2 regions of the Streptomyces sp. MUSC 14 genome follow, and region 2 is predicted to be linked to the other one. Evidence: riboswitches for the same ligand, from Rfam matches in the RefSeq annotation. Region 2 holds a riboswitch; the other holds the start of a gene.
The links. A riboswitch is a leader RNA that binds a small molecule or an ion and turns the genes downstream of it on or off. The one in region 2 is predicted to bind thiamine pyrophosphate.
Positions count from the first base shown of each region.

Region 1: linked by a shared signal. The riboswitch ahead of thiC (phosphomethylpyrimidine synthase ThiC) and the one ahead of BIV25_RS30720 (thiamine ABC transporter substrate binding subunit) in region 2 are both predicted to bind thiamine pyrophosphate.

Region 1 covers NZ_MLYN01000042.1:117,990-121,960, forward strand. Annotated here, with positions in the region: gene BIV25_RS26630 (YibE/F family protein) at 120-1,619, opposite strand; TPP riboswitch at 1,701-1,878, shown strand; gene thiC (phosphomethylpyrimidine synthase ThiC) at 1,871-3,655, shown strand; gene BIV25_RS26640 (DUF4241 domain-containing protein) at 3,843-3,971, shown strand, end outside.
Region 2 covers NZ_MLYN01000050.1:134,037-138,007, forward strand. Annotated here, with positions in the region: gene BIV25_RS30715 (iron ABC transporter permease) at 1-331, opposite strand, end outside; gene BIV25_RS30720 (thiamine ABC transporter substrate binding subunit) at 379-1,461, opposite strand; TPP riboswitch at 1,530-1,638, opposite strand; gene rlmN (23S rRNA (adenine(2503)-C(2))-methyltransferase RlmN) at 1,692-2,798, opposite strand; gene BIV25_RS30730 (hypothetical protein) at 2,842-3,051, opposite strand; gene BIV25_RS30735 (YceI family protein) at 3,323-3,971, shown strand, end outside.

The sequences.
Region 1 (3,971 bases), on a different contig from region 2:
GTCCTCCACCTGATGCGTGGAGCTGTGCAGGAACGCTTCTTTGGGGCGTTGGGAGGTTCCGCACCCGCTGCGGGACATCCGGCAGAGTCCGCTGCCTCACCTCCGCCGGGGCGGACGCTTCACCGCTTCCGGCGTCGGCCCCGGCCGCCGCGAGCCGGCGCGAGCTGCGCGCCGTTGTCGGCCAGGGCGTCCGGGCCGGGGCGGTCGGCGGAGACCACCAGCGCGGCGAGCGCGGTGGTGACCGGCACCGAGGCGACCAGCCCGATCGAGCCCACCAGGGTGCGCACGATCTCCTCGGCCACCAGCTCGCTGTTGGCCACCGTTCCGACACTGCTCTGCGCGATCGAGAACAGCAGCAGCAACGGCAGGGCCGCACCGGCATAGGCGAGGACGAGGGTGTTGACCACGGACGCGATGTGGTCGCGGCCGATGCGGATGCCCGCCCGGTACAGCGCGCGCCAGCCCAGCGAGGGATTGGCCTCGTGCAGCTCCCAGACGGCCGACGTCTGCGTCACGGTCACGTCGTCCAGGACGCCGAGCGAGCCGATGATGACGCCGGCGAGCAGAAGACCGCTCATGTCGATCTTCGGGTAGAGGCCGTGGATCAGGCCGGTCTGGTCGTCGGTGTTGCCGGTGAGCGCGGCCCAGTCGATGAACTGTGAGCCGAGGAGGCCGATCAGTGCCAGTGAGGCGAGCGTGCCGAGCACGGCCACCGATGTACGGGCGGACAGGCCGTGGCACATGTAGAGGGCGATCAGCATGATCGTGCTGGACCCGATCACCGCCACGAGGAGCGGGTTCGAGCCCTGCAGGATCGCGGGCAGGATGAAGAAGTTCAGCACCATGAAGCTGATGGCCAGCGCGACGAGCGCCATGACGCCGCGCAGTCGGCCCACGACCACGACGGCGAGCGCGAAGATCCCGGCCAGCAGGCCCATCGGGAAGCGGCGGTTGACGTCGGTGACGGAGTACTGCAGGTCCTTGGGCGCCGAGGGTTCGTACGCGACTACGACGCTCTCGCCCTGGTGCAGCTGCCGTGGCTGGTCGGGCTGCACGATCTCGGTGAAGGTGCGGCCCTTGTCCTTGCCGGTGTCGATCCGGATCGTGGCCTTGTGGCAGGTGCCGTTCGCCTCCTGCTGGGCCGAGTTACCCTCCGCGGTGGAGGTGTCGCCGGTGGGGGTCTCGCCGGAGGCGTTCACCGACTTGCAGCTGACCTCGACGACCTGGGTGACCGTGGCCTGCTGGGTCTGCTGGTCGAAGCCGACGCCGGTGCGCTTGTGCGGCGGCGCACCGCCCGGCCACAGCACCACGAGCCCCACCACGACAGCGGCGGTGAAGGGGATCAGGATCGCCGCGATGACCTTGCGCAGGTGCCGGGAGACCGGCGCGGCAGGCCCATGGCTGTGACTGTGGCCGTGTGCGTGACCAGGAGCTTGCGCGTGCCCGTGCGCGTGGCCGCGGTCGTGGCGATGGTCGTCGTCACCGCCGGATCCCCGCCCGGGGCCGTGGCCGGAGTCGTGCCCGTGCCCCGCCGCGGTGACGGCCCGGCCGTGGCCGTCGCCTGCCGCTGAGCCGTCCCGGCGGCGGGGCTCGGGGGGCTGATACGGGTACTGCTCCATCCTGGTCACGGCCCGAATCATTGCAAGAACGCCCGGGGCCCACTGTTCAGTACGCCACATATGACGCTAGCGTGGAGGCACCTTTGCACACGCGGGAGCTCGGAGCACCGGGCTGAGAGGGCGCTGACCTCCGTATTCGCGATGTTTCACGTGGAACGAAGTCTGTTCCACAGGAAGCACCGGCAGACGGGAACCGCTGCGTCGACCGCCGAACCTGTTACCGGGTAATGCCGGCGTAGGGAGTAGGTCTCATGACCAACAAGGACGCACGCACGCCTGTCTCCGTTCAGGACGAGAAGTCCGAGGAGACCGGGAAGTCCATCGGCTGGCACAAGGCGTATGTCGAGGGCTCGCGCCCCGACCTGCGCGTGCCGGTCCGCCAGGTGCACCTGACCAACGGGCAGTCGGTCACGCTGTACGACACGTCGGGCCCGTACACCGATCCAGACGTCGACACCGACGTCCGCAGGGGCCTGCCGCCGCTGCGGGAGAACTGGATCATCGCCCGTGGTGACACCGAGGAGTACGCGGGTCGTCCCGTCCGTCCCGAGGACGACGGGATCAAGCACACGTCGCCGCGCGGCGGGCTGCGCAACCTCGACGCGGTCTTCCCGGGACGGCCGCGCCAGCCGCGCCGGGGCCGCAGCGGCCAGGCGGTGACGCAGCTCGCGTACGCGCGCCGGGGCGAGATCACACCGGAGATGGAGTACGTGGCCATCCGGGAGAACGTTTCGCCCGAGGTGGTCCGTGACGAGATCGCGGCCGGCCGTGCGGTGCTGCCGGCCAACGTCAACCACCCGGAGATCGAGCCGATGATCATCGGCAAGCGGTTCCTGGTGAAGGTCAACGCCAACATCGGCAACTCCGCGGTGACCTCCTCCATCGAGGAGGAGGTGGAGAAGATGACCTGGGCGACCCGTTGGGGTGCCGACACGGTCATGGACCTGTCTACCGGCCGCAACATCCACACGACGCGCGAGTGGGTGCTGCGCAACTCCCCCGTTCCCATCGGAACGGTGCCGCTCTACCAGGCCCTGGAGAAGGTCGACGGCAGGGCCGAGGAGCTGACCTGGGAGATCTACAAGGACACGGTCATCGAACAGGCCGAGCAGGGCGTGGACTACATGACCGTCCACGCGGGCGTCCGGCTGCCGTACGTGCCGCTCACCGCCAACCGCAAGACCGGCATCGTCTCGCGCGGCGGCTCGATCATGGCCGCGTGGTGTCTCGCGCACCACAAGGAGTCGTTCCTGTACGAGAACTTCGAGGAGCTGTGCGAGATCCTCGCCGCCTACGACGTCACGTACTCGCTGGGCGACGGCCTCAGGCCGGGCTCGATCGCGGACGCCAACGACGAGGCGCAGTTCGCGGAGTTGCGGACGCTCGGGGAACTCAACCGGATCGCCAAGCGTTTCAACGTACAGACCATGATCGAGGGCCCGGGACACGTCCCGATGCACAAGATCAAGGAGAACATCGACCTTCAGCAGGAGATCTGCGATGAGGCTCCGTTCTATACGCTCGGCCCGCTGACCACGGACGTCGCTCCGGCGTACGACCACATCACCTCCGGTATCGGTGCCGCGATGATCGCCTGGTGGGGCACGGCGATGCTCTGCTACGTCACGCCCAAGGAGCACCTGGGCCTGCCCAACCGGGACGACGTCAAGACCGGCGTCATCACCTACAAGATCGCCGCCCACGCGGCTGACCTCGCCAAGGGGCACCCGGGCGCGCAGGAATGGGACGACGCGCTGTCGGACGCCCGCTTCGAGTTCCGGTGGGAGGACCAGTTCAACCTCGCGCTGGACCCGGACACGGCGCGGGAGTTCCACGACGAGACCCTGCCGGCCGAGCCCGCGAAGACGGCCCACTTCTGCTCCATGTGCGGGCCGAAGTTCTGCTCGATGAAGATCTCGCAGGACATCCGCCGCGAACACGGCGGCAGCCGGGTCGAGATCGAGGAGGGCATGGCCCGGAAGTCGAAGGAGTTCGCGGCGAGCGGCAACAGGGTGTACCTGCCGATCGCCGACTGACGGCTCCCCCCCCGGGCGGTGCTCACAGAGGGAGGCAGTGAGCACCGCCCGGCCGCGCTCACAGGTGCTCGGGCGTACCGCACGCAGCTGCGACGCGCCCGCCGCCCGGCCCTTGGCCCGTTGTCAGAGGCGGACGCTACGGTCGATTCCAGCGCAGCAACCTGTCAGGCGTGGAGGGGGAATCGACATGGCCGACGACGGACGTACCGTGCTGGTGTCGTACGCCAAGGGGTGGGATCTGTCCTCGTACGGAGCCCTGGAACCGCTCACGCGGGCCGAGGCCGAGGCACGGGACCGGGCGGAGCAGCCGTATGTG
Region 2 (3,971 bases):
CGCCGTGCCCGACGAGGGCGAGGAAGGCGCTGCCGGCGACGACCGTCGGCAGCACGAACGGGACGGTGACCACGGCGCGCAGCACCTGCTTGCCCGGGAAGTCGAACCGGGCGAAGACGTAGGCGGCGGGCAGCGCGAGGAGCAGGGTGAGCGCGGTGGAGGCGAGCGCCTGCCAGGTCGTGAACCACAGCACGTGCCGGATGTCCGGCTGCGTGACCACGTCCGCGATCCGCCCGAACTGCCAGGCGCCGTCCACCTTCAGCCCGCGCGCGACGATCGCGGCGACCGGCCAGGCGAAGAACAGCGCGAAGAACGCGACGGGCAGGGCCATCAGCCCGAGCCGCGTCACGTTCCCGCGTATCCTCCGCCGGGGTTCGGCTACTTCAGTACGAGCGACGTCCACGCCTTGACCCACTGGTCGCGGTTGGCAGCGATCTTGCCGGGGGCCATCGTCTCGGGGTGCCGGGCGGCCGGGCCGTACTCGGTGAACTCGGCGGGCACCTTGGCCCCCTTCAGCACCGGGTAGACGTACATGTTGAGCGGCATGTCCTCCTGGAACTCCTTGGAGACCAGGAAGTCGATGAACGCCTTGGCGCCCTTGGGGTTCTCGGCGTTGCTCAGCAGCCCGGCGAACTCGATCTGCCGGAAGCAGGTGCCGTTCGCCACGCCGGTCGGGGCGGTGCTGGGCCGCTTCTTGGCGTAGATCACCTCGGCGGGCGGCGAGGACGCGTACGACACGACGAGCGGCCGGTCACCGCCCGCCTTCCTGCCCTCGGAGGAGCCGGAGAACTCCTGGTAGTAGGCCTGCTCCCAGCTGTCGACGACCTTGACGCCGTTGGCCTTCAGCTTCTTCCAGTAGTCCTGCCAGCCGGTGTCGCCGAACTGTGCGGCGCTGCCCAGCAGGAAGCCGAGGCCCGGCGAGGAGGTGGCCGCGTTCTCGGTGACCAGGAGGTTCTTGTACGCCGGCTTGGCCAGGTCGGCGAAGGACTGCGGCGGGGTCAGCCTGTGCTTGCTGAAGTACGCCTTGTCGTAGTTGACGCAGATGTCGCCGTAGTCGATCGGCGTGACCCGGTGCCGGCCCTTGTCCAGCTGGTAGGCGGCGCCGACCTGGTCGAGCCCCTTGGCCTGGTACGGCTGGAAGAGGCCGTTGTCGAGGGCGCGGGAGAGCAGGGTGTTGTCGACGCCGAAGAAGACGTCGCCCTGCGGGTTGTCCTTGGTCAGGATGGCCTTGTTGACCGCCTGCCCGGCGTCGCCGTCCTTGAGGACCGTGACCTTGTATCCGGTCTTCTTCTCGAAGTCCTGGAGCACGTTCTTGGAGACGGCCCACGAGTCGTGGCTGACGAGGGTGACGGTCTTGGAATCGGCTCCGCTCCTGGTGTCCGTGGAGCCGCACGCGGTCAGCGTCGGCATGGCGACGAGACCGAGGCCGACGGCGACGGCCACGAGGGTCTTGTTGTGCACTGGATGTCCTCCTGGGGTTGGCCAGGAAGAACGCGGCCCTGCCCGGATTTCCGGGCAGGGCGCAACAGCTTGAGTGATGACCGAACTTCCTACCCAGAATGACCTGGGCGAGGTTCAGAGGGTCTGCGGCCCTGTCCGCCGCACTCTCAGCGCTGTGGCGCTCCCCTGTCGGAATATGAAGGTGTCGATATGGAGATGTCGATATGAAGATGTGCGTGACGGTGGCCAGATTACCGCTCGGTGGCCGCCAGCTGACCACAGGCTCCGTCGATCTCCTGGCCCCGGGTGTCCCGGACGGTGACGGGCACCCCGTGGGCCGCGATGGCCTCGACGAACGCCTTCTCGTCCTCGGGCCGTGAGGCGGTCCACTTCGAGCCCGGCGTCGGGTTCAGCGGAATGAGGTTGACGTGCACGGGCTTGCCCCGCAGCAGCCGGCCGAGCCGGTCACCGCGCCAGGCCTGGTCGTTGATGTCGCGGATCAGCGCGTACTCGATGGACAGCCGGCGCCCGCTCTTCTCGACGTACTCGAACCCGGCGTCCAGCACCTCGCGCACCTTCCACCGCGTGTTCACGGGGACGAGGGTGTCGCGCAGCTCGTCGTCGGGAGCGTGCAGGGAGATCGCGAGCCGGCACTTGAAGCCCTCGTCGGCGAACCGGTGGATGGCCGGCACGAGCCCGACCGTCGAGACGGTGATGCCGCGCTGCGAGAGCCCGAGTCCGTCCGGCGCCGGGTCGGTGAGCGCGCGAATGGCCCCGACCACCCTCTTGTAGTTGGCGAGCGGCTCCCCCATGCCCATGAAGACGATGTTGGAGAGCCGGGCGGGCCCGCCGGGCACCTCGCCGTCCCGCAGCGCGCGCATGCCGTCGACGATCTGGTGGACGATCTCGGCCGTGGACAGGTTCCGGTCCAGACCCGCCTGTCCGGTGGCGCAGAACGGGCAGTTCATGCCGCAGCCCGCCTGCGAGCTGATGCACATGGTGACCCGGTCCGGGTAGCGCATCAGCACGGACTCGACCAGCGTGCCGTCGAACAGGCGCCACAGCGTCTTGCGGGTGGTGCCCTGGTCGGTGGCCAGATGCCGGACGACGGTCATCAGCTCCGGGAACAGTGCCTCACGCAGCTTCTCGCGCGACCCGGCGGGGATGTCCGTCCACTGCTCCGGGTCGTGCGCGTACCGCGCGAAGTAGTGCTGCGAGAGCTGCTTGGCGCGGAACGGCTTCTCACCGATCCCGGCCACCGCGTCCTTGCGCTCGGCGGGCGTGAGGTCGGCGAGATGCCGCGGCGGCTTCTTGGCTCCGCGCGGGGCGACGAAAGTGAGTTCTCCGGGCTTAGGCATGGCCCTACCAGTGTCGCAGATCCACTTGGGTGACCTGCGCTCCTCACAGGCAGGGGACGTTGGCGTAGCCCGGGTAGAAGTAGCGCCCGGCCGGGCCGGCGCTGTGGACGCAGCGGTCGAAGGCGGGGCTCTGGGGTTTCGGGCTCTCGGTGGCGGCGGTCGCGGTCGGAGCGGCGAAGGCGATCACCCCGAGGATCATCGCCGCCACCACGGAGTTCTTGCCCGGGATACCCCTCCGGAACGTCTTCATCATCGCCCTCCTTCGGGTCACGATTCCGCTTATCGTCGTATAGCTCCGATATCGCGTCAATACCTTAAATGAGGGCATTTGCGCTGAAAACCTGACGTAGATCTCGTCGGACGCCTGCCAGGCCGGTGGGACGGCCGCGGTGGTGACGGTCCGAACACAGCGAGTGCAACGTGCGAAGGGGACAACGAGCGACGTGTGAAATTCTGCCGACGAACGGTCGGGTTTCCTGGTCAGGCCTTGTCCTGTCCTTTGCCGTGCCGTAACAACTGGCGCCATGAACCTTTTCGGCCGCAATTCCTTTCACCGGCGCGCGCAGCCGTCCGCCGCGCCCGTGGCGACCGCGTCACCGGTGGCCGGCGCCACCGCCACCGCCGTACTGCCCGACCCCGCGCTGTCGGCTCTCACCGGCGAGTGGCTGATCGATCCCGCGCACAGCAGGATCGGGTTCTCCGTACGGCACGCGATGGTGACCACGGTGCGCGGCGCGTTCGCGCAGTACGAGAGCCGCCTGTACTTCGACGGCCGCGACCCGTCCCGGTCCCGGGCCGACATCGTGCTGTACACCTCCAGCATCGACACCGGCGTCGAGCAGCGGGACGCCCATCTGGCAGGCCGCCAGTTCCTGGACGCCGCAGCCCATCCGCGGATGACGTTCACGAGCACCACCGTGCGGCTCGTGGGCAAGGACGTCTACCGCATGACCGGCGACCTCACGATCAAGGACACCACCCGGCCGGTCGACCTGGACCTCACCTACATCGGCCATGTCACCGACGCGTTCGGCGACGAGCGGGTCGGCTTCGACGGCACCACCACGATCAACCGCTCCGACTGGGGCCTGAGCTACGACGCCCGGCTGGCCCAGGGCGGAGCCATGGTGAGCGAGACGGTCCGCCTCCAGTTCGACATCGCGGCGATCCGCA